One region of the Metabacillus sp. SLBN-84 genome, then DNA from elsewhere that is predicted to be linked to it. Evidence: a T-box and tRNA genes for the amino acid it is inferred to sense, from the RefSeq annotation. Region 1 holds a T-box; the other regions hold tRNA genes.
What was found. The T-box of region 1 lies ahead of serS (serine--tRNA ligase). A T-box ahead of a tRNA ligase gene usually reads a tRNA of that ligase, here a tRNA-Ser.

Region 1 (9,476 bases):
ACTGTCGGCGTCGGCAAGTCGACGATGACCAATGCGCTTGCAAATGCCCTGAACTTCCGCACCTCATTTGAAAAAGTAGATACAAATCCGTATCTTGATAAGTTTTACGCAGATTTTGAAAGATGGAGCTTCCACCTGCAGATCTACTTCCTCGCAGAACGCTTCAAAGAGCAAAAGCGCATCTTTGAATATGGCGGCGGATTTATTCAGGACCGTTCCATTTATGAAGACACAGGCATTTTCGCAAAAATGCACTACGAAAAAGGGACGATGACAGAAGTTGATTATGAAACCTACACGAATCTTTTCGATGCGATGGTCATGACGCCTTACTTCCCTCACCCTGACCTTCTGATTTACCTCGAAGGCAGCCTTGACGACATTCTGTCCCGCATCAAAGAGCGCGGACGCCCGATGGAGCAGCAGACACCTGTTGCCTACTGGGAAGAAATGCACCGCCGCTATGAAGACTGGATCAACAACTTCAATGCGTGCCCGGTGCTGCGCCTGAACATCAATGATTACGACATCATGAATGACGAAGGTTCCATCGAGCCGATCGTTGAGCGCGTTGCCCATTTTATTGAGCAGACCAGACTGCTGAAAAAATAACCGATTTAAGCCTTTTTCGAAAGGCTTTTTTTGTTGCCGAATTACAGGCAAAAAACCAACTGCTCCTCACTCCGGCACTTGTGCGATACAGGTGAATATCTTAATAGACGAATGCTGGTATTTAAAAAGGAGAAGCGAGACATGGGAAAGGTAAACTTTAATAAATCCGTAAAATCCGGGCATAGAATGGATCAATTCCAAGAAAAGGACCAGACCGGGCACACCCAGGATCAGTCTCAGACAGCTATGCAAAATCCGTTTCTTGAAGGAACTGAACAGGACCTGCAGCAAAATGCCAATCAAAATCCTATTTTAAATCCTAATCAGGAGCAAACGCTTGAAAGTCAGACTCAGCGGCAGCGCCATGGAGATCAGACTCAGGGAGCACAAACAATAGGAGGGCACACCAATCATTCTCCTCTGACTAACAACCAGACCATCACAACTGATGTCAGCGGTGTTACGGTAAATGTGACTTGCTGCTGCGAAAAGGAGAAAAAACCTTTGAAAGAATACTGCGAGAAGGGCTGTACATGCAAAGATTGCAAAGAAAAGAGAGACTGTGGATACTCGGGCAGTAAAAAAGAGGAAAAATGCAATGATGACTGCGACTGCTGCACAAGAGATCTGGCTGCACTGCTTGAAAGCCTGAGGGTCTTTCAAACTACAGCAGAAGATACTACCGGTATTGATATTTATCTGACTGGTTCCCCATCGCTGGTCAATCCCTTTAGAGATCAGATTATCACAAGTGTAAACGAATGCGGAGCTTTTACATTCCGGGGACTGGGTCAACTTGCCCCCCGGCCAAATACGACCGTTCAGATTTGTAAAACAGCAGGAGTCAGTGCTGCTGCCGGCAGCCCTGAGTTCAGCTTCCTGCAGAGCGCGGGGGCGGCATGCCTGAATTCTTTGGACAGGAAAAAGAGAACGTGCTGCGGGTGCTGTGCAGAAAACATAGCAGAAGACCTTTTATTTGCCTCAAGATTTGGTTTGAATGTCAGCTTGCTCGTTGACGGTCTGACGGGTCTTAATAACCTGGTCGTTTTAAACGTGTGCGGCTGTCTTGCATTCTTTACAACAGTCAGTATTATCGGAGTGCCATCGGAGATTTATGCTTTTAGTGTGTGTTCCATTACAGGATTTACTGTTCTTTGATAGCGAACCCGCCTAAACTCTGAACAAAACATTGAATAGATACAAAAAGACCGCTGCAAAAGCAGCGGCCTTCAATTCAATCTCCAATTATTATGCGCGTAATAACCGGAATTTATATTTAAAATGGAGGAGGTAGAGGGATTCGAACCCCCGCGGGGTTTGACCCCCCTGTCGGTTTTCAAGACCGATCCCTTCAGCCAGACTTGGGTATACCTCCGTACTGACAAGAATTAATATATCATATAGAAAATATGCCTGTCAACGTTTCTAAAAAACTTTTTTCGAAAAAAATCAGAGGGCCAAAACGGCTGTTTGGGCCCTCCAGTATAACAAACCATTATCTTGATAGAACTTCTCTGTTACCCATGTATGGACGCAGAACTTCAGGGATGATGACTGTCCCGTCTTCCTGCTGGTAATTTTCAAGAATCGCTGCAACCGTGCGTCCGATGGCAAGTCCTGAACCGTTCAGTGTGTGAACAAACTCAGGTTTTCCTTTAGGCTCGCGTCTGAAGCGGATGCCTGCACGGCGTGCCTGGAACGCTTCAAAGTTACTGCAAGAAGAAATTTCGCGGTATGTTTCCTGGCTCGGAATCCATACTTCGATGTCGTATTTTTTCGCAGCCGTAAATCCGAGATCAGCTGTGCACATTCTCAGAACGCGGTACGGAAGTCCAAGAAGCTGCAGAACCTTTTCAGCGTGTCCTGTCAGTTTTTCAAGCTCATCGTAAGAGTCTTCCGGTTTTACGAATTTCACAAGCTCTACTTTGTTAAATTGATGCTGGCGGATCAGACCTCTTGTATCTCTTCCCGCAGAACCTGCTTCAGAACGGAAGCAAGAGCTGAACGCTGCATAGTTGATCGGCAGCTGATCGACAGACATGATTTCTTCGCGGTGCATGTTCGTAACCGGTACCTCAGCAGTCGGGATCAGAAAGTACTCCTCGTCTGCAATTTTGAATGCATCTTCCTCAAACTTCGGAAGCTGTCCTGTACCCGTCATGCTCGCTCTGTTGACGATGTACGGAGGAAGAACTTCCGTATAGCCGTGCTCATCAATATGAAGATCAAGCATGAAGCTGATCAGCGCACGCTCAAGACGGGCACCAAGACCTTTGTAAAAAACAAAGCGGCTTCCTGTTACTTTTCCTGCACGCTCAAAATCAAGGATTCCCAAATGGTCGGCTACATCCCAGTGAGGCTTCGGCTCGTATGCAAATGACGGAACTTCGCCCCACTCGCGGTGAAGAATGTTATCATCCTCCGTTTCACCGACCGGCACACTTTCGTGGGGAATGTTCGGGATAGACAGCATCAGGTTTTCAAGCTCAGCTTCTACTTGTCTGAGCTCTTCATCCATTTCCTTCACCTTGTCGCCAACTTCACGCATCTCTTTAATCAGGTGATCGGCATCCTGCTTTTCGCGCTTCATGACGGCAATTTGGCCGGAAACCTCGTTGCGTTTGCTTTTATAAACCTCAACCTCAGAAATCAGATCACGGCGTTTTTGGTCAAGCTCTTCAAATTTGGCAAAGTCGCCTAAATCTTCTCCGCGATGAGAGAGCTTTTCTTTTACCTCTTCAAAATTAGCCCGCAAGTATTTAATATCCAGCATCCTAAACACTCCTTTATCTTTTTTTTGCAAATAAAAAACTCCCGTCCCTGGTAAAGGGACGGAAGTTGTATCCGCGTTGCCACCCTAATTGAAGGCAGAATCCTGCGCCTTCCTCTTAGCAGGATAACGGCCTGTTCCGGACATATCTAGTCTCCGAAGATTTCAATACATCATTCAAGGATGGATTCACAAGGCTCTCACACCGGTTCGCACCTGCCACCGGCTCTCTTTGGAAAGAAACACTTGCTACTGGTTCCTGTCATCACGTTGTGCTTATTTAAGTAATTCATAATTTACTACAAGTTTGATACGGTTGCAAGGGTTTTATACGCTTAATTTTTCTTTTGCCTGTTCCGCCATGCGGACAAAAAGACCTGTCATCCTGTGATCATCCGTTAATTCCGGATGGAAGGAGCAGCCAAGGAACTGGCCCTGTCTTGCAGCGACAATGCGTCCATCGTGTTTAGAAAGGATCTCAACGTCTTCTCCAACCTCCACAATATGAGGGGCTCTGATGAAAACCCCGGTGAAGTCTTCTGCTACATCCGTGATGTTAAGCTCCGCTTCAAAACTGTCGCGCTGACGCCCGAAGGAATTCCGTTCGACGGTTACATCCATGACACCAAGATGGCCTTCTTCATATCCGACAATGTTTTTCGCAAGAAGAATCAGGCCTGCACACGTTCCGAACATCGGTTTTCCTTGTGCAGCAAACGTTTTTAAGGGACCCATGAACCCGTATTTATCAATCAGGCGTCGCATCGTCGTGCTTTCACCGCCCGGAATAATCAGACCGTCAAGCTCATCAAGCTGCTCAGTCCGTTTGACAACGATCCCTTCAGCTCCGCTTTCCTCAATGGAGCGGATGTGCTCTCTGACGGCACCCTGAAGGCCAAGTACACCAATTTTAAGCATGACTCTTCTACTCCTTTGTGATTACCAGCCGCGCTCCTGCATTCTGTTTTCAGGAAGCAGTGTTGAGATCTCGATGCCTTTCATTGCCGTTCCAAGACCTTTAGAAAGGCTTGCAATCAACTCATAATCTTCAAAATGAGTTGTTGCTTCAACAATCGCACGTGCAAATTTAGCAGGATTTTCTGACTTGAAGATACCAGATCCGACAAATACTCCGTCAGCACCAAGCTGCATCATTAGAGCAGCATCTGCAGGTGTTGCCACTCCGCCTGCTGCAAAGTTAACTACCGGAAGGCGTCCTTCATGTTTAATTTGAAGAAGAAGCTCATAAGGCGCACCTAACAGCTTCGCTTCTGTCATCAGCTCGTCTGTGCTCATGCTTGCGATTCTGCGTACTTGTCCATTTACTTTGCGCATGTGGCGGACAGCCTCAACAATGTTGCCTGTTCCCGGCTCGCCTTTTGTGCGGAGCATAGAAGCTCCTTCTGCAATACGTCTTGTCGCTTCGCCTAAATCACGGCATCCGCAGACAAACGGTACAGTGAAGTCGCGCTTGTTCAAGTGATATTCTTCATCAGCAGGAGTCAATACTTCACTCTCATCGATATAATCAACACCCATAGCTTCTAATACGCGTGCTTCTACAATATGTCCGATGCGCGCTTTTGCCATAACAGGAATGGATACTGCTCCCATAACCGCCTCAACAATTGTCGGATCTGCCATGCGGGCAACTCCGCCTGCTGCGCGGATGTCCGCAGGAACGCGCTCAAGCGCCATAACGGCAACTGCGCCTGCTTCCTCTGCAATTTTAGCCTGTTCAGCGTTCACAACATCCATGATGACGCCGCCTTTTTGCATTTCTGCCATGCCGCGCTTTACGCGGTCAGTACCTGTATTGTTCATTCTATATCCCCCTCGTAATAGATAAAAATTGATCTAGCACATATAGCTTATTCTAAACTAAGTTATCAAAAAATCCTATCAAAATTAACGGAATAATAGTAACATTTCAAACAAACGGCTGTCATATTTCCTTTAAAAGAAATTATTGTAAAAAAAGAGATTTGCCCGATTTGAGCAAATCTCTTTCCTTTAAAACCAGCCAGTTACGGTATCTGTCACTGTGCCCCATAATCCTGCAAAGAATCCTCCGATTCCTCTCATGGAAAGGACAAACCAGTTCGCTTTCTCAACGCTGCTCTTTGTGACAAGGTCAACGCTTGCTTCGCTTTTTTCTTCAAGGAAACCAAAATCCTGGCCTTCACCGCTGTATTGAACGGTCATAGAGCCGATCTTTTCGCCTTTTTTCACCGGCGCCTGGACTTCATTTTCAGCATTAACTTTCTTCTCATCAAAAACGTAGCTTGGCTTGTACGCATTTTTTTCGCCGTTTTTAACAACTAGAGACAACGGCTCATTTGTTGCAACAGCCACTTCTTTTTCTTTTCCTTTCACAACAGAAAGGTTTGATTTGTCTTTGATTTGATAGTTTTCAGGATATACTTCTTCCATCTTGAAGTTATTGTACGCATAATCAATCATCTTTTTTGTTTCTTTAAAGCGCGGAGTGTGAAGTCCGTCGCTGCCCTGTGCATTTAAAACAACCGTAATGACACGCATGTCATTTCGTTCAGCTGTAGCAGTGAAAGATGAACCTGCAGATTTCGTGGAACCCGTTTTCAGGCCGTCAACGCCTTCTGTTTCAAAAAGAAGGCCTTCAAGCATCCAGTTCCAGTTATCCATTTTAATCGCATCATCTGTTCCTTCTCTGAAGGTTTTTCTTGGAATGCTTGCTGTTTCAAGCACTTCCGGATAGTCATTAATGAGTTTTTGTGAAAGAAGAGCCATGTCGCGTGCTGACATTTTGTTTTCAGCATCTGCACTCGTTCCTTCAGGATGCTGTCCAATCAGGTCTCCATTATCAAGACCAGTTGAGTTTACAAATTCATAGTTTTTAAGACCAAGATCTTTCGCTTTTTCATTCATCAATTTAACAAAATTCGATTCAGATCCTGCTACAATTTCAGCAAGACCGATCGCTGCACCGTTTGCAGAGTAAATGCTCATTGCTTCAAAGAGTTCTTTTACATTGTATGTACCGTCTTTTCGCAATGGAACATTTGAGAGGCTGCGGTTTTGGGAGATGCTGTAAACATAGTCACTCGGTGTATAGGTTTGATCCCACTTGATTTTCCCTTCGTTTACAGCTTCAAGAACAAGGTATTCTGTCATGATTTTTGCCATACTTGCGATCGGCAGAAGCTCATCGGCATTTTTGCCGTACAGGATCTTTCCTGTAGATGCCTCTACTAAAATGGCTCCTTTTGCATTTACTCCAACTGGATCGTTCTCTGCCGCTTTTGCTCCTGTACCCGGCAATACTGCAGTCACTGCCAGAACAGCCGCAAGAAAAACAGACAGCAGGCATTTTACTTTCATGTTGCTCAACTTCATAACCTCCACCGTTTTTTATCTATTTTTTTATTCAATAATTGACCTTATTTACAAACAACAAAGTCGATTTTATCACACTATGATTAAAAAAAATAGACAGAGTCTGAGACTCTGTCCTAAAGATTGAACATTGTATTACATTTCAGGTCAAACGGCCTAAAAATCTTATGATAACGAGTAGTTAGGTGATTCTTTTGTAATCTGAACATCATGCGGGTGGCTTTCGCGGAGACCTGCGCCGGTCATGCGGACAAACTGGGTGTTTTCGCGAAGCTCTTCAAGATTGGCTGTTCCGCAGTAGCCCATGCCTGAGCGGATGCCCCCGACAAGCTGATAAATCGTATCTGAAAGAGGTCCTTTATAAGGCGTTCTGCCCTCAATGCCTTCCGGAACAAACTTCTTGTTGTCTTCCTGGAAGTAGCGGTCCTTGCTTCCTTTTTCCATGGCGCCGACAGACCCCATGCCGCGGTAGACTTTAAAGCGTCTGCCTTGGTAGATCTCTGTTTCGCCCGGGCTTTCAGATGTTCCTGCAAGAAGGCTTCCGAGCATAACAGCATGTCCGCCTGAAGCAAGTGCTTTTACGATGTCGCCTGAATATTTAATGCCGCCGTCTGCGATAATAGTAATGCCGAGGTTTCTTGCTTCTGTCGCACAGTCGTATACAGCCGTGATCTGAGGAACACCTACGCCTGCAACAACACGTGTTGTACAGATTGATCCAGGTCCGATTCCGACTTTTACAACATTCGCTCCGGCTTCAGCAAGAGCTCTTGTCGCTTCTGCAGTCGCCACGTTTCCGGCGATAATATTCAGTTCAGGGAACTCGCTTCTGATCGTTTTGACCATGTCGAGAACGCCTTTTGAATGACCGTGTGCCGTATCAACTACAATCGCATCAACATTGGCTTCAACAAGTTTTCTAACGCGGGTCATCGTATCTGACGTCACACCTACGGCTGCACCTACAAGAAGGCGGCCGTGTTCATCTTTTGCAGAGTTTGGGAACTCGATGACTTTTTCAATATCTTTAATCGTGATTAATCCTTTTAAAACACCTTCATCATCAACAAGAGGAAGTTTTTCGATTTTGTGTTTTTGAAGAATGCTCTCTGCATCCTTTAACGTTGTTCCGACAGCTGCCGTTACAAGGTTATCTTTTGTCATAACCTCTGAGATCTTGATGGAGAAATCCTGAATAAAACGCATATCCCGGTTTGTAATGATGCCGACTAGCTTTTGCTCGTCTTCATTGTTGACGACAGGAACACCTGAAATGCGGTATTTTCCCATCAAATGCTCCGCATCATATACCTGGTGGTCAGGAGTTAAAAAGAATGGGTTTGTAATAACACCCCGTTCAGAACGCTTTACCTTATCAACCTGTTCTGCCTGCTGCTCAATGGACATGTTTTTGTGGATAATGCCCATGCCGCCCTGTCTTGCCATCGAAATCGCAAGCTGAGCTTCCGTCACCGTATCCATGCCTGCACTGATAATCGGAACATTAAGCTTAAGAGTCGGTGTTAAGCTGACACTTAAATCTACATCCCTTGGCAGTACTTCAGATTTAGCCGGAACAAGCAATACATCGTCAAACGTCAAACCTTCTTTAACAAATTTACTTTCCCACATCATGAAATCCCCCTCTTTACGGCAAAATATTATTAGTAGATTAACAACTTGCCTAGCCACTGTCAAGAACAGGTAAAAGAGTTTAAAAATTTCGACAATAAGGAGGTCTGCAAAGTGACTGCAGCAAACGCGTGGAATCAGCTTAAATCCTACCAAACAACAGAAACGGTCCAAAAATTCCTGGAAAAATGTTATCAAAAATCCAGCCAGTCACTGCCGGCAGAACTCTCTTATCAAAACAGCTACCCGTTTGTGTATCATCTGAAGCATGCAGAAAACTTTTATCTCTCAGCTGAAAACGCGTCACTGCCCGTAAAGCCCATGCTGCTTTTCTACGGTATGGCCCAGCTCATAAAGGCCTGCATCCTGACAAAAGATCCGGAATACCCTGCTGCATCCTCTGTCCTTGCACACGGAGTATCTTCTCGCAAACGCAAAAAACAGCACTACCGTTTTCTGCAGGACGAAGTGAAAATACAAAGGAACGGCCTGTTTGCCCATGCTGCCTCCCACCTTTACAGCCTTCAGCACGTGGAGAATGACAAGTACTCCATGCACGAGCTTTTGAAAAGAGTGCCAGAGCTCGGTGATCTGTTTAAAATGCATAAACAAAAAGACGTACATATCGAAATTCAGGTGAACGATCAACACATTCATCTTCCGAAAGATGCGGCAGTTTCCTTTCACATGACACCGGAGAGGATGACTGACTACTTGCAGCATCACTTTCAGCTTGATAAAGCCGGTGAGACAGATGAGGTTATCTCATTGCTTCTGCCGGGGTCTTTTAACGCTTTCAGCAGCCCGCCCTTCTTATATAACCAGCAGACGTACACGTACAGTTTGCCGGCATCGCTGAATGATCTGGCCGGTCTGCCTGAGTTTCTTGCGCACTATCTCCTGCTGTACAATCTCAGCATGATCTCAAGATATGAAACAGAGTGGTGGTACGAACTGATGCTCAGCCATTCCCAGGATGACTATGTCTTCATCGTCCGTTTCCTTGAAGCCACAAAGGATAAAATCCCACGGATGGCACTGACCTTTTTGAATCAGATGCGGGAGCAGAGTATGTAGGGGTATGTTC
Region 2 (9,476 bases), 3.6 Mb from region 1:
TATAGGATTTTTAAGTTTTTCATTTACATCTTCTAAAACAACATTATATAAATCCTCAATTTTCGTCTCAAAATCTATTGTAGTAGCAACATTACTTTTTAAAAGAGGGTTCCAAAACTCAACTAGTGCTTTGTTTCTTGAATAAAATGATTTAATTCTTTCTATTTCAAGTGAGAGGTTATATTCCTTTAATTCGTTTGAAAGCTTTTCACATGAAGCTTTCAAACGATTGTATTCATCGTTAAAGAATTGCTCATAAGATATAAGTAACTGACCTGAATTTTCTATACTCTGAGTACAAAAAGGACAACTTTTTTCATTATCTAGATTTATTGATTCAAATCCTTCTCCAATCCATTTTTCAGGATTTTCTATCCCTTTATTTTGGAGTTTTTTAATATGACTCTTCACAGTTTCTATATATTCTTGGTCAATATTAATCAGATTTTTCTCCAGAACATATTTAATATTTGTAATATCAAAAGGAAAATTCAATTCAGGAACTAACCCAAACTTATTAATTGCTTGTATATCTTTTTGTTTCATCGAGATTTCGAGTTCTTTCTTTTTTATATCTATTTTCTTATCAATATGAATATCTGGTTTTAATTTTAAAAATTCTTTAATGGTATGAATCTTTATATGCTTAACTATTTTTAATTCTAAACTCTGTAACTGTTCCTTGTGTTTTGTAATATCATTTTTTATTACTTTTATTTCTTCTGCTAATTGAACTCCCGATTCTCCAATTACAAATTGGTGCAAGTTTTTTTTGTGCGATATAGAGGTTTCAAAACCTGAATATATATTATTATTAATAAAAAAAGTATCAAAAATTTCAATGGTAGGCATTCTTCTATTCCATTTATTTTTTTTGAATACATGCTCTACTTCTGATAGTAATTTAACTTCCTGATCTTCATTAAAACCAATTGTTTTTCTACTAGTTATAACTTTGGGTTTACCTGTTTCTAAGGACTTTAAGATAGCTGTTAGAGTGGTTTTGCCACTTCCATTATTAGCATAGATAACGTTTAACTTTTCAAAGAAAGAGTTTATTTTCATATCACTGGCACTAAAATTGCTATATCTTCCAACACCTCTGATTTTAATAATCTTTTTAATCAAATAAATCCCCCTCATACGAACTTAATTCTAACCTTAGTCTACCATTAATTGGATTACTCAAGACTATACTTTCATTTAAAATATATATTCTATTGTAAACGACAACTTGGGGAAATTAAGCACCTAATTTATATTCGAAATTGTTAATACGTTACTTTTCCTAGCAATTTCACACGAACTTTCTCGTGCAAATTAGAAAATTTAACCCTTTTAAAATAACAAAAAAAGACTTCCTAACATATAGTTAGAAAGCCTTTAAATTCAATGTTTTTTAGATACCGGTGGTCGGGGTCGAACCGACACTCCAGAGGAACACGATTTTGAGTCGTGCGCGTCTGCCAATTCCGCCACACCGGCAAATTGATCATTTTTCGAACTGGATACTGGTTGATGCCGAGGACCGGAATCGAACCGGTACGGTAGTCACCTACCGCAGGATTTTAAGTCCTGTGCGTCTGCCAGTTCCGCCACCCCGGCTAAGGGTGAGTTCATAAAAATTGGAGGCGACACCCGGATTTGAACCGGGGATAAAGGTTTTGCAGACCTCTGCCTTACCACTTGGCTATGCCGCCTTAAGATTCTGGAGCGGAAGACGGGATTCGAACCCGCGACCCCCACCTTGGCAAGGTGGTGTTCTACCACTGAACTACTTCCGCACTCGCTGTAATTGTATCTTATGCAGCTGGTGCACAAAGATGACTGTTAAAGTGAAAATGGCTGGGCTAGCTGGATTCGAACCAGCGCATGACGGAGTCAAAGTCCGTTGCCTTACCGCTTGGCTATAGCCCAAAACAAAAATAAAAACCCTATTAAGTAAAAAGGGGCGACTGATGGGAATCGAACCCACGAATGCCAGAGCCACAATCTGGTGCGTTAACCACTTCGCCACAGCCGCCATTATACTATATAAGATTAATTAAATTGGCAGGGGTAGTAGGACTCGAACCCACACCGGAGGTTTTGGAGACCTCTGTTCTACCTTTAAACTATACCCCTGTATTCTTTTTTAAAAATGGTGGAGGGGGACGGATTCGAACCGCCGAACCCTGAGGGAGCGGATTTACAGTCCGCCGCGTTTAGCCACTTCGCTACCCCTCCACATTTCAGTGGTGCCGGCAAGAGGACTTGAACCCCCAACCTACTGATTACAAGTCAGTTGCTCTACCAATTGAGCTACACCGGCATATAAGTGTAAATGGTGGCTTGGGACGGAATCGAACCGCCGACACAAGGATTTTCAGTCCTTTGCTCTACCGACTGAGCTACCAAGCCTTTATAAAAATGGCGGTCCCGACCGGGATCGAACCGGCGATCTCCTGCGTGACAGGCAGGCATGTTAACCGCTACACCACGGGACCATTTGGTTGCGGGGACAGGATTTGAACCTGCGACCTTCGGGTTATGAGCCCGACGAGCTACCAGACTGCTCCACCCCGCGATAATAATAAGGTAATCTTTTTCGTCCCGATAAGTTGGTGTTAAACCTGCTTGACCGTTACGCTGCTGCTTTAAATTTTCATGGTGGAGGATGACGGGCTCGAACCGCCGACCCTCTGCTTGTAAGGCAGATGCTCTCCCAGCTGAGCTAATCCTCCGCAGCGAAAATATGTTGGTGACCCGTACGGGATTCGAACCCGTGTTACCGCCGTGAAAGGGCGGTGTCTTAACCGCTTGACCAACGGGCCATAAAGTTGTGGCGGAGAGCAAGGGATTCGAACCCTTGAGACGGGTTACCGCCTACACGATTTCCAATCGTGCTCCTTCGGCCACTCGGACAGCTCTCCAAAATGGCTCCGCAGGTAGGACTCGAACCTACGACCGATCGGTTAACAGCCGATAGCTCTACCACTGAGCTACTGCGGAATAATAATTTTCACCAGCCTGGCAACGTCCTACTCTCACAGGGGGAAACCCCCAACTACCATCGGCGCTAAAGAGCTTAACTTCCGTGTTCGGCATGGGAACGGGTGTGACCTCTTTGCCATCATCACCAGACATAGTGACAAAAATTATTATACTATGAAATCCGAAGATTTCAAGCTTTTTTTGAAAGAAGTTATTCTTTCAAAACTGAATAACGTTTGATAACAAGATTCACGTGCAATTCACGCTTAGTTAGACTGTGGTTAAGTCCTCGAACGATTAGTATCTGTCAGCTCCACACGTCACCGCGCTTCCACCTCAGACCTATCAACCTGATCATCTTTCAGGGTTCTTACTCACAAATGTGATGGGAAATCTCATCTTGAGGGGGGCTTCATGCTTAGATGCTTTCAGCACTTATCCCTTCCGCACATAGCTACCCAGCGATGCCTTTGGCAAGACAACTGGTACACCAGCGGTGCGTCCATCCCGGTCCTCTCGTACTAAGGACAGCTCCTCTCAAATTTCCTGCGCCCACGACGGATAGGGACCGAACTGTCTCACGACGTTCTGAACCCAGCTCGCGTACCGCTTTAATGGGCGAACAGCCCAACCCTTGGGACCGACTACAGCCCCAGGATGCGATGAGCCGACATCGAGGTGCCAAACCTCCCCGTCGATGTGGACTCTTGGGGGAGATAAGCCTGTTATCCCCGGGGTAGCTTTTATCCGTTGAGCGATGGCCCTTCCATGCGGAACCACCGGATCACTAAGCCCGACTTTCGTCCCTGCTCGACTTGTAGGTCTCGCAGTCAAGCTCCCTTGTGCCTTTACACTCTGCGAATGATTTCCAACCATTCTGAGGGAACCTTTGGGCGCCTCCGTTACATTTTAGGAGGCGACCGCCCCAGTCAAACTGCCCGCCTGACACTGTCTCCCAGCCCGGTAAGGGCTGCGGGTTAGAATTTCAATACAGCAAGGGTAGTATCCCACCAATGCCTCCACCGAAGCTGGCGCTCCGGTTTCCAAGGCTCCTACCTATCCTGTACAAGCTGTACCAAAATTCAATATCAGGCTGCAGTAAAGCTCCACGGGGTCTTTCCGTCCTGTCGCGGGTAACCTGCATCTTCACAGGTACTATAATTTCACCGAGTCTCTCGTTGAGACAGTGCCCAGATCGTTACGCCTTTCGTGCGGGTCGGAACTTACCCGACAAGGAATTTCGCTACCTTAGGACCGTTATAGTTACGGCCGCCGTTTACTGGGGCTTCGGTTCAAAGCTTCGCTTGCGCTAACCTCTCCCCTTAACCTTCCAGCACCGGGCAGGCGTCAGCCCCTATACTTCGCCTTGCGGCTTCGCAGAGACCTGTGTTTTTGCTAAACAGTCGCCTGGGCCTATTCACTGCGGCTTTTCAGGGCTATTCACCCTAAAAAGCACCCCTTCTCCCGAAGTTACGGGGTCATTTTGCCGAGTTCCTTAACGAGAGTTCTCTCGCTCACCTTAGGATTCTCTCCTCGCCTACCTGTGTCGGTTTGCGGTACGGGCACCTCTCACCTCGCTAGAGGCTTTTCTTGGCAGTGTGGAATCAGGAACTTCGGTACTAAATTTCCCTCGCCATCACAGCTCAGCCTTATATGGGAAGCGGATTTGCCTACTTCCCGGCCTAACTGCTTGGACGCGCATATCCAGCAGCGCGCTTGCCCTATCCTCCTGCGTCCCCCCATTGCTCAAATGGTGAGGAGGTGGTACAGGAATATCAACCTGTTGTCCATCGCCTACGCCTTTCGGCCTCGGCTTAGGTCCCGACTAACCCTGAGCGGACGAGCCTTCCTCAGGAAACCTTAGGCATTCGGTGGAGGGGATTCTCACCCCTCTTTCGCTACTCATACCGGCATTCTCACTTCTAAGCGCTCCACCAGTCCTTCCGGTCTGGCTTCGACGCCCTTAGAACGCTCTCCTACCACTGTTCGTAAGAACAGTCCGCAGCTTCGGTGATACGTTTAGCCCCGGTACATTTTCGGCGCAGAGTCACTCGACCAGTGAGCTATTACGCACTCTTTAAATGGTGGCTGCTTCTAAGCCAACATCCTGGTTGTCTAAGCAACTCCACATCCTTTTCCACTTAACGTATACTTTGGGACCTTAGCTGGCGGTCTGGGCTGTTTCCCTCTTGACTACGGATCTTATCACTCGCAGTCTGACTCCCGAGGAGCAAGTCTTTGGCATTCGGAGTTTGACTGAATTCGGTAACCCGATGAGGGCCCCTAGTCCAATCAGTGCTCTACCTCCAAGACTCTCATACTCGAGGCTAGCCCTAAAGCTATTTCGGAGAGAACCAGCTATCTCCAAGTTCGATTGGAATTTCTCCGCTACCCACACCTCATCCCCGCACTTTTCAACGTGCGTGGGTTCGGGCCTCCATTCAGTGTTACCTGAACTTCACCCTGGACATGGGTAGATCACCTGGTTTCGGGTCTACGACCACGTACTAATTCGCCCTATTCAGACTCGCTTTCGCTGCGGCTCCGTCTCATCAACTTAACCTTGCACGGGATCGTAACTCGCCGGTTCATTCTACAAAAGGCACGCCATCACCCGTTAACGGGCTCTGACTACTTGTAAGCACACGGTTTCAGGATCTTTTCACTCCCCTTCCGGGGTGCTTTTCACCTTTCCCTCACGGTACTGGTTCACTATCGGTCACTAGGTAGTATTTAGCCTTGGGAGATGGTCCTCCCGGATTCCGACGGGATTTCACGTGTCCCGCCGTACTCAGGATCCACTCTGGAGGGAACGAAGTTTCGACTACAGGGTTTTTACCTTCTATGACAGGCCTTTCCAGGCCGCTTCATCTACCCCGTTCCTTTGTAACTCCGTATAGAGTGTCCTACAACCCCAAGAGGCAAGCCTCTTGGTTTGGGCTGATTCCGTTTCGCTCGCCGCTACTTGGGAAATCGCATTTGCTTTCTCTTCCTCCGGGTACTTAGATGTTTCAGTTCCCCGGGTCTGCCTTCAGTACCCTATGTATTCAGGTAAAGATACTGTTCCATTACGAACAGTGGGTTTCCCCATTCGGAAATCTCTGGATCAAAGCTTACTTACAGCTCCCCAAAGCATATCGGTGTTAGTCCCGTCCTTCATCGGCTCCTAGTGCCAAGGCATCCACCGTGCGCCCTTCATAACTTAACCAAAATTGGTCAATCGTTTGTTTAGACTGTAAAGTCTAAGAAAATCACTATGGTAAGCGTAAATCTCAGTGAATTACTTGTTATCAATTACGTTATCCAGTTTTCAAAGAACAACCGGCAGATCATGAATGATTGCCTTCTTTCATATAGAGAGAATGATCTCTCAAAACTAAACAAAAACCAAAAGCGACCTCATATCCTTAGAAAGGAGGTGATCCAGCCGCACCTTCCGATACGGCTACCTTGTTACGACTTCACCCCAATCATCTACCCCACCTTAGGCGGCTGGCTCCTTACGGTTACCCCACCGACTTCGGGTGTTGCAAACTCTCGTGGTGTGACGGGCGGTGTGTACAAGGCCCGGGAACGTATTCACCGCGGCATGCTGATCCGCGATTACTAGCGATTCCAGCTTCATGCAGGCGAGTTGCAGCCTGCAATCCGAACTGAGAATGGTTTTATGGGATTGGCTAAACCTCGCGGTCTCGCAGCCCTTTGTACCATCCATTGTAGCACGTGTGTAGCCCAGGTCATAAGGGGCATGATGATTTGACGTCATCCCCACCTTCCTCCGGTTTGTCACCGGCAGTCACCTTAGAGTGCCCAACTGAATGCTGGCAACTAAGATCAAGGGTTGCGCTCGTTGCGGGACTTAACCCAACATCTCACGACACGAGCTGACGACAACCATGCACCACCTGTCACTTTGTCCCCCGAAGGGGAACCTTCTATCTCTAGAAGTGGCAAAGGATGTCAAGACCTGGTAAGGTTCTTCGCGTTGCTTCGAATTAAACCACATGCTCCACCGCTTGTGCGGGCCCCCGTCAATTCCTTTGAGTTTCAGTCTTGCGACCGTACTCCCCAGGCGGAGTGCTTAATGCGTTAGCTGCAGCACTAAAGGGCGGAAACCCTCTAACACTTAGCACTCATCGTTTACGGCGTGGACTACCAGGGTATCTAATCCTGTTCGCTCCCCACGCTTTCGCGCCTCAGCGTCAGTTACAGACCAGAGAGTCGCCTTCGCCACTGGTGTTCCTCCACATCTCTACGCATTTCACCGCTACACGTGGAATTCCACTCTCCTCTTCTGCACTCAAGTTTCCCAGTTTCCAATGACCCTCCCCGGTTGAGCCGGGGGCTTTCACATCAGACTTAAGAAACCGCCTGCGCGCGCTTTACGCCCAATAATTCCGGACAACGCTTGCCACCTACGTATTACCGCGGCTGCTGGCACGTAGTTAGCCGTGGCTTTCTGGTCAGGTACCGTCAAGGCGCCGGCAGTTACTCCGGCACTTGTTCTTCCCTGACAACAGAGTTTTACGATCCGAAAACCTTCATCACTCACGCGGCGTTGCTCCGTCAGACTTTCGTCCATTGCGGAAGATTCCCTACTGCTGCCTCCCGTAGGAGTCTGGGCCGTGTCTCAGTCCCAGTGTGGCCGATCACCCTCTCAGGTCGGCTACGCATCGTTGCCTTGGTGAGCCATTACCTCACCAACTAGCTAATGCGCCGCGGGCCCATCTGTAAGTGACAGCCGAAACCGTCTTTGAATGTCAAACCATGCGGTTTGACATAGTATCCGGTATTAGCTCCGGTTTCCCGGAGTTATCCCAGTCTTACAGGCAGGTTGCCCACGTGTTACTCACCCGTCCGCCGCTGATCTCCGAAGAGATCCGCTCGACTTGCATGTATTAGGCACGCCGCCAGCGTTCGTCCTGAGCCAGGATCAAACTCTCCGAAGAAAATTTGTGACTCATAAATGTTGCTGACTTAAAAAATTTAAAACATTTGGTACGCTTTTGGTTTTGTTTAGTTTTCAAAGATCATTTTCGCTCTTGGAGCGACCTTCTTAATATATCATTTCGTTAACTCAGTGTCAACAACTTTTTTAAGAAGTTTTTTAATGAGAAGTCGCTGTCTGCGCCGTCAAAAGTGAACTTGCTTCAGCAGCGACGCTTATTAATATATCACCGTAAAATATCAAAGTCAATACTTTTTTGTAACAGAATATCCGCGATGGAAAATTCTTTGTCCCTTCGTTTCAATCTTCACGACTTCAACGAATTCTTTATCAACAAGAAACTCAAGCAGAACACTTAAATCAACGGAATAATACCGCGCTTCCGGATGCTCCATCAGATCGGCATACTGCCATACATCTTTCTCTGAAAGAATGCCAAGAAGATGCCCCGCTCCGATTTCAGACTTGGAATGGATCAGAAAATCACTCGCCAAAAACAGCAGCTCAAGTCTTTTTTCAAGAGATTCTTCACTTTCAACGAGTTCTTTGTAGAGCTTGTACACCTGCGGCTCCATTTGACGGACCTGGTTCCATACCGTTACTTCAGGATAAAATCCGCGGTCGATGACTTCAAGTCTTGCAAGATGATGAAGAGCATGGACGATATGATTGTAGGCATCAAGAAACTGCCTTGATTCGAAGAAGACTTTTCCTTCAAGGTATCTTCTGATCAGCTTGCCGTATTCAAGGCCGATTTTCAGCCTGCGCTCTGAGAACGGGAATACTTTCAGGCGGTCTACAAGCTCGCCTAAATATTCATTGCGGTCAAATAACACTTTTCCGTTCAGGATCCAGTCGACCATTCTGCGGTTTGTTCCAAGCAGGATCCACTCCTGCACCTGCTTATCTGAAACAATCGTAAGAGAAGCCTTTTGTCCGTCAAATTCATAGTGTTTAATAAAAACAGGCTGCTTCGCTTCTTTTACGATGACAAGCAGCGCGACATCCAAATTATCAGTAAGCGGTGATGTCTGGTTTCTTTTTTCAATCATGACGATTGCAAGCGTATCCGGATGGCTCGCTCTTTCTTGATAAATAGGACGGAGAAGATTTTCCATTGGTATTCCCCCATTATATTTATGACTATATATCACAATTCTACAAAGGCGAAAAAACTCCTTTTGCATTCAGCACTTCAAAATTATAAGGGAAGGAAGAAAGAGAATCTATCGTTTTCTGATATTTTCTCATCCAAATGGTGTTTCAAATCCAATATGGGTGACCTTGGCAGCGCCACGATTACTAGTCTGGCAGAAAAAACAAAAACAAAGTCTTCATCAATTTGAGACTCCCGCTACTCTAATTACGCTGATGTGCTTAGATGTTGCGTAAGAAAAAGCTTAATCTTCCTAAATTGGGAGATAAGCTTTTTCTGCTTTGTTAAAAAATGTACTTAAATATCATAAGACTCTTCACAAACAAAAGGAGTCTTGCAAATCAAATTGGTTTGCAAGGCTCCTTTTGTTTTTAAATTTCTTTTTCAATAACTTTAGCT
Region 3 (9,476 bases), 930 kb from region 1:
TAAGAATGGACCATTTGAAAATATAGATCCCCATGGAAGCAAGATTGTTTTTCGGGTTTTGCGGTTTTTCATCAAACTCTATAACTTCAAGATTAGCGTCAGTATTTAAGATACCGAACCGGCTCGCTTCATCCCACGGGACTTCTTTTACCGAAATAGAGACGTCGGCGTCTTTTTCGATATGATAGTCAAGCATGTCGGAATAATCCATTTTGTAAATATGATCACCTGACAAAATGAGTACATATTCAGGATCATACTGTTTTAAATAATTCATATTCTGATAGATGGCACTCGCTGTTCCTTTGTACCATTTCACTTCTGAAGATTCAGCATATGGAGGAAGAACCGTTACTCCTCCGTTTTTACGGTCAAGATCCCATGCACTGCCGATTCCGATGTAGGAATTCAGGACTAGCGGCTGATACTGCGTCAGCACACCAACAGTATCAATACCGGAGTTGCAGCAGTTGCTCAGTGTAAAATCAATGATTCTGTATTTTCCTCCAAATGGAACAGCCGGTTTCGCCAGATTTTGTGTCAGTGAACTTAATCTGCTACCCTTTCCTCCTGCCAATAACATTGCGACGCACTTTTTTTTCACCATGGTTGATTGTCTCCTCTCGTTTTTTAACTGCGCGTAATATGGATATTCCATATGGCGGAATGGTCATTGATATATGGTAAGGCTGATTATGCATCTTGCCTTCCTGTGCTTTCAGTTCTTTCCTGTTGATCTGGCCCGAGCCTCCAAATACGGCATCATCGCTGTTCAGCGTTTCAACATATCTGGTGTCAATCGGCACTCCGACTTTATAGTCATGGTACGTTTCAGGAGTGAAGTTACAAACGACAACAAGCTGTTCGTTCGGCTTAATCCCTTTACGGATAAAAGAAAAAATACTCTGGTCCGAATTATTGACGTCAATCCATTCAAAGCCTTCCTGCGAATGGTCAAGCTCATAAAGCGGACGCTGCCGTTTATACAGGGCAAGCAGTTCTTTCACATATACTCTGGATTTTTGATGCATGTCAAAGTCATCAAGCACCCAGTCAAGCTCCTCAAGGTCTTTCCATTCGTCAAACTGGGCAAATTCTCCGCCCATAAAAAGCAGCTTTTTGCCTGGATGTGCAAGCATATAGCCGAGCAAAAGTCTGTACTGTGCAAACTTCTGCCAGTAGTCACCCGGCATTTTATTCAGCAGTGAACGTTTTCCATGGACCACTTCATCATGTGAAAGCGGAAGGATAAAATTCTCTGTGAAAGCGTAAATCAGGGAAAAAGAAACTTTGTGATGAAGATCTTTCCGCTGTTCAGGAGGGGCTTCCATGTATTTGAGGATATCGTTCATCCAGCCCATATTCCATTTATAATTAAATCCCAGTCCTCCATCAGAGACAGGAGATGTAACAAGAGGAAAATCCGTAGAATCTTCGGCAATCATCAGTACGGAAGGATCGTACTCAAACACTTTCTCATTCAGTTTTCTTAAAAACTGAACAGCGAACGCATTCTCGTGAGGTTCATCCGTATTCTGCCAGTAAATCATATTTGCAACAGCATCAACCCTGAAACCGTCGATGTGGAACATTTCAAGCCAGAAGAGAGCATTTGAAATCAGAAAACTCTGCACTTCCGGTTTTCCAAGATCAAAGTTCGCCGTACCCCAGACAATATTCTCCCTGTCTTCAAATTTCTCATATTCAAAAACCGGTTCCCCGTCAAAGAAATAAAGTCCGTGTGCATCTTTGCAGAAATGGCCTGGAACCCAGTCCATAATGACTCCCAGGTTATTCTGGTGGCAAAGATCTATAAATGTCATCAAGTCGTGCGGGGTGCCGTAACGGCTTGTAGCCGAATAATAGCCTGTGCCCTGATATCCCCATGAACGGTCATATGGGTGCTCAATGATCGGCAAAAGTTCGATATGTGTAAACCCATGCTCAAGAACATACGGAATCAAGACATCCGCAAGCTCTAAATATGTATAAAGGCTGCCGTCTTCTTTCTTTTTCCAAGAGCAGATATTAAGTTCATAAATGTACATAGGGCGCTGATAAATTTCCTTCTGGCGCTTTTTTCTCTGCCAGTTTTTATCATTCCAATTATACCCTCCAAGATTGTAAACAACAGAAGCTGTATTTGGCTTCAGCTCAGAATAAAAGGCAAATGGATCAGCCTTCAGGATCTTTTCCTGCTTTTTTGTGATAATCTCATATTTATAGAGATCACCCTCTTCGATGCCGGCAATAAAAGCAGACCAGATTCCCTGTTCATTCAGCTTCTCAAGCTTGTGTCCTGTGCCGTCCCAGTGATTAAAATCACCTGCAACCCGCACCTCAAGCGCATGAGGAGCCCAAACTGTGAATACTGTTCCGCTTACACCGTTTCGCACGCTGCTGCGGGCACCAAACAATTCATGAGCTCTGAACAAATTTCCTTCATGGAAAAGATGCACCTCAAAATCAGTTGGCGTAGCAAGATTCATTCCCATCACCCTTTCTATAAAGTAATCTTAATTCTTATTTCAATCAGAAGGAAGAATTACCTTTTTTGTAAGCGCTTCTACTTATTGACACGATATGTCATGAACAGTCATTCATTTTTCAAAACATTATTCTTTTAAAATGATGTCGAATAAAGAAAGGAAGGAAGGATAGAGTGTTGGTGAAATGAACATCAGTCTTATTTACTAAATAGAAACATATTCGATGAGAAAATCCGGGCATATTAACCAAAAAATACAATCTCAGCAAATTCCGTATGCTATATCACGAAAACAGTTATTTCGACAAATCCTCTTATATTTGTCGAAATTTTCACGACCTTTTAATCACGGTTTCTTTATTACCATTACTTATACCTCTAATGGAAAACATTCAAACCTTTTTGAATAACAGAAATATATATTATTTGTTGAAAACATATTTTAAGGAAAAAAAAGATTTTTTGAAGTCTTATTTTAACGGGGAGAAGGTTTCATTCGTTCCTTGGAGACGGTCTAAGCTGCTTTGCGGGAGTTAATTTCGAGATCATGATTCACGGACGCATGATTTAGGATAAATACGTTCTATGCCGTTTTTCATACCTGCTTTTTATTTTCTTTTTTAACGACAAAAAAAGCGCTGCACAATGTGCAGCGCTTTTCAAATGATGACCCGTACGGGATTCGAACCCGTGTTACCGCCGTGAAAGGGCGGTGTCTTAACCGCTTGACCAACGGGCCGGAGCATGCCTTCTGGCGGAGAAGGAGGGATTTGAACCCTCGCGCCGCTTACGCGACCTACACCCTTAGCAGGGGCGCCTCTTCAGCCACTTGAGTACTTCCCCAGAATAAATGGCTCCGCAGGTAGGACTCGAACCTACGACCGATCGGTTAACAGCCGATAGCTCTACCACTGAGCTACTGCGGAAAATCATATATGCTCCTATAATAGGAATGGTGGGCCTAAATGGACTCGAACCATCGACCTCACGCTTATCAGGCGTGCGCTCTAACCAGCTGAGCTATAGGCCCATTATTGGAGCGGGTGATGGGAATCGAACCCACGACATCAGCTTGGAAGGCTGAGGTTTTACCATTAAACTACACCCGCAGTAAATAAAGATAAAATGGGGCGACTGATGGGAATCGAACCCACGAATGCCAGAGCCACAATCTGGTGCGTTAACCACTTCGCCACAACCGCCACTATCTGTAAAATTTTAAAGCTGCAAGATTTGCAAAAGCAAATGGTGGCTTGGGACGGAATCGAACCGCCGACACAAGGATTTTCAGTCCTTTGCTCTACCGACTGAGCTACCAAGCCTTTATAAAAATGGCGGTCCCGACCGGGATCGAACCGGCGATCTCCTGCGTGACAGGCAGGCATGTTAACCGCTACACCACGGGACCATTTGGTTGCGGGGACAGGATTTGAACCTGCGACCTTCGGGTTATGAGCCCGACGAGCTACCAGACTGCTCCACCCCGCGATAATAATAAATAATGCTTTTTTCCGATGCTCATTTAGAGCAGGACCGACCTGATCTCAGGAAACTGCTAGATCGTTACACTGCTTGCTGAAGATAAAAGAAATGGAGGAGGTAGAGGGATTCGAACCCCCGCGGGGTTTGACCCCCCTGTCGGTTTTCAAGACCGATCCCTTCAGCCGGACTTGGGTATACCTCCGTATGAAAATAGAATGGTGGACCTTGTAGGACTCGAACCTACGACCGGACGGTTATGAGCCGTCTGCTCTAACCAACTGAGCTAAAGGTCCTTTTTTGGTAGCGGCGGAGGGAGTCGAACCCACGACCTCACGGGTATGAACCGTACGCTCTAGCCAGCTGAGCTACACCGCCCCAGGAACAAAGTCAATTACTTCTATTAAAATGGTGGAGCCTAGCGGGATCGAACCGCTGACCTCCTGCGTGCAAGGCAGGCGCTCTCCCAGCTGAGCTAAGGCCCCTAAAAATCCAATGGTCGGGAAGACAGGATTCGAACCTGCGACCCCTTGGTCCCAAACCAAGTGCTCTACCAAGCTGAGCTACTTCCCGTAATATGGCGCGCCCGATAGGAGTCGAACCCATAACCTTTTGATCCGTAGTCAAACGCTCTATCCAATTGAGCTACGGGCGCGTATAAAAATGTGTGTGGTGCCGAGGACCGGAATCGAACCGGTACGGTAGTCACCTACCGCAGGATTTTAAGTCCTGTGCGTCTGCCAGTTCCGCCACCCCGGCTTATTCAAAGAGCGGAAGACGGGATTCGAACCCGCGACCCCCACCTTGGCAAGGTGGTGTTCTACCACTGAACTACTTCCGCAATATCATGCGGGTGAAGGGACTCGAACCCCCACGTCAAAGACACTAGATCCTAAGTCTAGCGCGTCTGCCAATTCCGCCACACCCGCATATTAAGGAAAAATGGTGTGCCATGAAGGACTCGAACCTTCGACCCTCTGATTAAAAGTCAGATGCTCTACCGACTGAGCTAATGGCACAAATATAATAAATCTGGTGGTGCCGGCGAGAGGACTTGAACCCCCAACCTACTGATTACAAGTCAGTTGCTCTACCAATTGAGCTACACCGGCATTTATAAAAAGCATGTCCAGAAATCATATGGTGGAGGATGACGGGCTCGAACCGCCGACCCTCTGCTTGTAAGGCAGATGCTCTCCCAGCTGAGCTAATCCTCCGGGTTTAATTTTTGTCAGCAGCCTGGCAACGTCCTACTCTCACAGGGGGAAACCCCCAACTACCATCGGCGCTAAAGAGCTTAACTTCCGTGTTCGGCATGGGAACGGGTGTGACCTCTTTGCCATCATCACCAGACATAGTGACAAAAATTATTATACTATGAAATCCGAAGATTTCAAGCTTTTTTTGAAAGAAGTTGTTCTTTCAAAACTGAATAACGTTTGATAACAAGATTCACGTGCAATTTACGCTTGATTAGACTGTGGTTAAGTCCTCGAACGATTAGTATCTGTCAGCTCCACACGTCACCGCGCTTCCACCTCAGACCTATCAACCTGATCATCTTTCAGGGTTCTTACTCACAAATGTGATGGGAAATCTCATCTTGAGGGGGGCTTCATGCTTAGATGCTTTCAGCACTTATCCCTTCCGCACATAGCTACCCAGCGATGCCTTTGGCAAGACAACTGGTACACCAGCGGTGCGTCCATCCCGGTCCTCTCGTACTAAGGACAGCTCCTCTCAAATTTCCTGCGCCCACGACGGATAGGGACCGAACTGTCTCACGACGTTCTGAACCCAGCTCGCGTACCGCTTTAATGGGCGAACAGCCCAACCCTTGGGACCGACTACAGCCCCAGGATGCGATGAGCCGACATCGAGGTGCCAAACCTCCCCGTCGATGTGGACTCTTGGGGGAGATAAGCCTGTTATCCCCGGGGTAGCTTTTATCCGTTGAGCGATGGCCCTTCCATGCGGAACCACCGGATCACTAAGCCCGACTTTCGTCCCTGCTCGACTTGTAGGTCTCGCAGTCAAGCTCCCTTGTGCCTTTACACTCTGCGAATGATTTCCAACCATTCTGAGGGAACCTTTGGGCGCCTCCGTTACATTTTAGGAGGCGACCGCCCCAGTCAAACTGCCCGCCTGACACTGTCTCCCAGCCCGGTAAGGGCTGCGGGTTAGAATTTCAATACAGCAAGGGTAGTATCCCACCAATGCCTCCACCGAAGCTGGCGCTCCGGTTTCCAAGGCTCCTACCTATCCTGTACAAGCTGTACCAAAATTCAATATCAGGCTGCAGTAAAGCTCCACGGGGTCTTTCCGTCCTGTCGCGGGTAACCTGCATCTTCACAGGTACTATAATTTCACCGAGTCTCTCGTTGAGACAGTGCCCAGATCGTTACGCCTTTCGTGCGGGTCGGAACTTACCCGACAAGGAATTTCGCTACCTTAGGACCGTTATAGTTACGGCCGCCGTTTACTGGGGCTTCGGTTCAAAGCTTCGCTTGCGCTAACCTCTCCCCTTAACCTTCCAGCACCGGGCAGGCGTCAGCCCCTATACTTCGCCTTGCGGCTTCGCAGAGACCTGTGTTTTTGCTAAACAGTCGCCTGGGCCTATTCACTGCGGCTTTTCAGGGCTATTCACCCTAAAAAGCACCCCTTCTCCCGAAGTTACGGGGTCATTTTGCCGAGTTCCTTAACGAGAGTTCTCTCGCTCACCTTAGGATTCTCTCCTCGCCTACCTGTGTCGGTTTGCGGTACGGGCACCTCTCACCTCGCTAGAGGCTTTTCTTGGCAGTGTGGAATCAGGAACTTCGGTACTAAATTTCCCTCGCCATCACAGCTCAGCCTTATATGGGAAGCGGATTTGCCTACTTCCCGGCCTAACTGCTTGGACGCGCATATCCAACAGCGCGCTTGCCCTATCCTCCTGCGTCCCCCCATTGCTCAAATGGTGAGGAGGTGGTACAGGAATATCAACCTGTTGTCCATCGCCTACGCCTTTCGGCCTCGGCTTAGGTCCCGACTAACCCTGAGCGGACGAGCCTTCCTCAGGAAACCTTAGGCATTCGGTGGAGGGGATTCTCACCCCTCTTTCGCTACTCATACCGGCATTCTCACTTCTAAGCGCTCCACCAGTCCTTCCGGTCTGGCTTCGACGCCCTTAGAACGCTCTCCTACCACTGTTCGTAAGAACAGTCCGCAGCTTCGGTGATACGTTTAGCCCCGGTACATTTTCGGCGCAGAGTCACTCGACCAGTGAGCTATTACGCACTCTTTAAATGGTGGCTGCTTCTAAGCCAACATCCTGGTTGTCTAAGCAACTCCACATCCTTTTCCACTTAACGTATACTTTGGGACCTTAGCTGGCGGTCTGGGCTGTTTCCCTCTTGACTACGGATCTTATCACTCGCAGTCTGACTCCCGAGGAGCAAGTCTTTGGCATTCGGAGTTTGACTGAATTCGGTAACCCGATGAGGGCCCCTAGTCCAATCAGTGCTCTACCTCCAAGACTCTCATACTCGAGGCTAGCCCTAAAGCTATTTCGGAGAGAACCAGCTATCTCCAAGTTCGATTGGAATTTCTCCGCTACCCACACCTCATCCCCGCACTTTTCAACGTGCGTGGGTTCGGGCCTCCATTCAGTGTTACCTGAACTTCACCCTGGACATGGGTAGATCACCTGGTTTCGGGTCTACGACCACGTACTAATTCGCCCTATTCAGACTCGCTTTCGCTGCGGCTCCGTCTCATCAACTTAACCTTGCACGGGATCGTAACTCGCCGGTTCATTCTACAAAAGGCACGCCATCACCCGTTAACGGGCTCTGACTACTTGTAAGCACACGGTTTCAGGATCTTTTCACTCCCCTTCCGGGGTGCTTTTCACCTTTCCCTCACGGTACTGGTTCACTATCGGTCACTAGGTAGTATTTAGCCTTGGGAGATGGTCCTCCCGGATTCCGACGGGATTTCACGTGTCCCGCCGTACTCAGGATCCACTCTGGAGGGAACGAAGTTTCGACTACAGGGTTTTTACCTTCTATGACAGGCCTTTCCAGGCCGCTTCATCTACCCCGTTCCTTTGTAACTCCGTATAGAGTGTCCTACAACCCCAAGAGGCAAGCCTCTTGGTTTGGGCTGATTCCGTTTCGCTCGCCGCTACTTGGGAAATCGCATTTGCTTTCTCTTCCTCCGGGTACTTAGATGTTTCAGTTCCCCGGGTCTGCCTTCAGTACCCTATGTATTCAGGTAAAGATACTGTTCCATTACGAACAGTGGGTTTCCCCATTCGGAAATCTCTGGATCAAAGCTTACTTACAGCTCCCCAAAGCATATCGGTGTTAGTCCCGTCCTTCATCGGCTCCTAGTGCCAAGGCATCCACCGTGCGCCCTTCATAACTTAACCAAAATTGGTCAATCGTTTGTTTAGACTGTAAAGTCTAAGAAAATCACTATGGTAAGCGTAAATCTCAGTGAATTACTTGTTATCAATTACGTTATCCAGTTTTCAAAGAACAACCGGCAAATCAAGAATGATTGCCTTCTTTCATATAGAGAGAATGATCTCTCAAAACTAAACAAAAACCAAAAGCGACCTCATATCCTTAGAAAGGAGGTGATCCAGCCGCACCTTCCGATACGGCTACCTTGTTACGACTTCACCCCAATCATCTACCCCACCTTAGGCGGCTGGCTCCTTGCGGTTACCCCACCGACTTCGGGTGTTGCAAACTCTCGTGGTGTGACGGGCGGTGTGTACAAGGCCCGGGAACGTATTCACCGCGGCATGCTGATCCGCGATTACTAGCGATTCCAGCTTCATGCAGGCGAGTTGCAGCCTGCAATCCGAACTGAGAATGGTTTTATGGGATTGGCTAAACCTCGCGGTCTCGCAGCCCTTTGTACCATCCATTGTAGCACGTGTGTAGCCCAGGTCATAAGGGGCATGATGATTTGACGTCATCCCCACCTTCCTCCGGTTTGTCACCGGCAGTCACCTTAGAGTGCCCAACTGAATGCTGGCAACTAAGATCAAGGGTTGCGCTCGTTGCGGGACTTAACCCAACATCTCACGACACGAGCTGACGACAACCATGCACCACCTGTCACTTTGTCCCCCGAAGGGGAACCTTCTATCTCTAGAAGTGGCAAAGGATGTCAAGACCTGGTAAGGTTCTTCGCGTTGCTTCGAATTAAACCACATGCTCCACCGCTTGTGCGGGCCCCCGTCAATTCCTTTGAGTTTCAGTCTTGCGACCGTACTCCCCAGGCGGAGTGCTTAATGCGTTAGCTGCAGCACTAAAGGGCGGAAACCCTCTAACACTTAGCACTCATCGTTTACGGCGTGGACTACCAGGGTATCTAATCCTGTTCGCTCCCCACGCTTTCGCGCCTCAGCGTCAGTTACAGACCAGAGAGTCGCCTTCGCCACTGGTGTTCCTCCACATCTCTACGCATTTCACCGCTACACGTGGAATTCCACTCTCCTCTTCTGCACTCAAGT

Region 2: it encodes a tRNA-Ser, which carries the amino acid that the T-box ahead of serS (serine--tRNA ligase) is inferred to sense. The anticodon was not compared.
Region 3: it encodes a tRNA-Ser, which carries the amino acid that the T-box ahead of serS (serine--tRNA ligase) is inferred to sense. The anticodon was not compared.

What each region holds. Positions count from the first base shown of each region.
Region 1 covers NZ_JBRJIP010000001.1:72,752-82,227, forward strand. Annotated here, with positions in the region: gene RKD52_RS00400 (deoxynucleoside kinase) at 1-612, shown strand, start outside; gene RKD52_RS00405 (hypothetical protein) at 754-1,770, shown strand; tRNA gene RKD52_RS00410 (tRNA-Ser) at 1,895-1,987, opposite strand; gene serS (serine--tRNA ligase) at 2,108-3,385, opposite strand; T-box leader at 3,437-3,657, opposite strand; gene pdxT (pyridoxal 5'-phosphate synthase glutaminase subunit PdxT) at 3,710-4,300, opposite strand; gene pdxS (pyridoxal 5'-phosphate synthase lyase subunit PdxS) at 4,322-5,206, opposite strand; gene RKD52_RS00430 (serine hydrolase) at 5,396-6,751, opposite strand; gene guaB (IMP dehydrogenase) at 6,923-8,389, opposite strand; gene RKD52_RS00440 (YaaC family protein) at 8,504-9,466, shown strand.
Region 2 covers NZ_JBRJIP010000001.1:3,664,511-3,673,986, forward strand. Annotated here, with positions in the region: gene RKD52_RS18470 (AAA family ATPase) at 1-1,128, opposite strand, end outside; tRNA gene RKD52_RS18475 (tRNA-Leu) at 1,405-1,485, opposite strand; tRNA gene RKD52_RS18480 (tRNA-Leu) at 1,520-1,605, opposite strand; tRNA gene RKD52_RS18485 (tRNA-Cys) at 1,627-1,700, opposite strand; tRNA gene RKD52_RS18490 (tRNA-Gly) at 1,710-1,784, opposite strand; tRNA gene RKD52_RS18495 (tRNA-Gln) at 1,843-1,917, opposite strand; tRNA gene RKD52_RS18500 (tRNA-His) at 1,951-2,023, opposite strand; tRNA gene RKD52_RS18505 (tRNA-Trp) at 2,051-2,124, opposite strand; tRNA gene RKD52_RS18510 (tRNA-Tyr) at 2,142-2,226, opposite strand; tRNA gene RKD52_RS18515 (tRNA-Thr) at 2,236-2,311, opposite strand; tRNA gene RKD52_RS18520 (tRNA-Phe) at 2,325-2,400, opposite strand; tRNA gene RKD52_RS18525 (tRNA-Asp) at 2,411-2,486, opposite strand; tRNA gene RKD52_RS18530 (tRNA-Met) at 2,490-2,566, opposite strand; tRNA gene RKD52_RS18535 (tRNA-Val) at 2,648-2,723, opposite strand; tRNA gene RKD52_RS18540 (tRNA-Glu) at 2,739-2,813, opposite strand; tRNA gene RKD52_RS18545 (tRNA-Ser) at 2,823-2,912, opposite strand; tRNA gene RKD52_RS18550 (tRNA-Asn) at 2,917-2,991, opposite strand; rRNA gene rrf (5S ribosomal RNA) at 3,008-3,123, opposite strand; rRNA gene RKD52_RS18560 (23S ribosomal RNA) at 3,251-6,181, opposite strand; rRNA gene RKD52_RS18565 (16S ribosomal RNA) at 6,385-7,922, opposite strand; gene RKD52_RS18570 (nucleotidyltransferase-like protein) at 8,167-9,039, opposite strand.
Region 3 covers NZ_JBRJIP010000001.1:1,005,135-1,014,610, reverse strand. Annotated here, with positions in the region: gene RKD52_RS04985 (glucose-1-phosphate adenylyltransferase) at 1-604, opposite strand, end outside; gene glgB (1,4-alpha-glucan branching enzyme) at 558-2,489, opposite strand; tRNA gene RKD52_RS04975 (tRNA-Glu) at 3,156-3,227, opposite strand; tRNA gene RKD52_RS04970 (tRNA-Ser) at 3,241-3,331, opposite strand; tRNA gene RKD52_RS04965 (tRNA-Asn) at 3,340-3,414, opposite strand; tRNA gene RKD52_RS04960 (tRNA-Ile) at 3,442-3,518, opposite strand; tRNA gene RKD52_RS04955 (tRNA-Gly) at 3,524-3,597, opposite strand; tRNA gene RKD52_RS04950 (tRNA-His) at 3,615-3,690, opposite strand; tRNA gene RKD52_RS04945 (tRNA-Phe) at 3,735-3,810, opposite strand; tRNA gene RKD52_RS04940 (tRNA-Asp) at 3,821-3,896, opposite strand; tRNA gene RKD52_RS04935 (tRNA-Met) at 3,900-3,976, opposite strand; tRNA gene RKD52_RS04930 (tRNA-Ser) at 4,080-4,172, opposite strand; tRNA gene RKD52_RS04925 (tRNA-Ile) at 4,187-4,263, opposite strand; tRNA gene RKD52_RS04920 (tRNA-Met) at 4,269-4,345, opposite strand; tRNA gene RKD52_RS04915 (tRNA-Ala) at 4,377-4,452, opposite strand; tRNA gene RKD52_RS04910 (tRNA-Pro) at 4,464-4,540, opposite strand; tRNA gene RKD52_RS04905 (tRNA-Arg) at 4,546-4,622, opposite strand; tRNA gene RKD52_RS04900 (tRNA-Leu) at 4,638-4,726, opposite strand; tRNA gene RKD52_RS04895 (tRNA-Gly) at 4,737-4,808, opposite strand; tRNA gene RKD52_RS04890 (tRNA-Leu) at 4,816-4,896, opposite strand; tRNA gene RKD52_RS04885 (tRNA-Lys) at 4,911-4,986, opposite strand; tRNA gene RKD52_RS04880 (tRNA-Thr) at 5,004-5,079, opposite strand; tRNA gene RKD52_RS04875 (tRNA-Val) at 5,109-5,184, opposite strand; rRNA gene rrf (5S ribosomal RNA) at 5,205-5,320, opposite strand; rRNA gene RKD52_RS04865 (23S ribosomal RNA) at 5,448-8,378, opposite strand; rRNA gene RKD52_RS04860 (16S ribosomal RNA) at 8,582-9,476, opposite strand, start outside.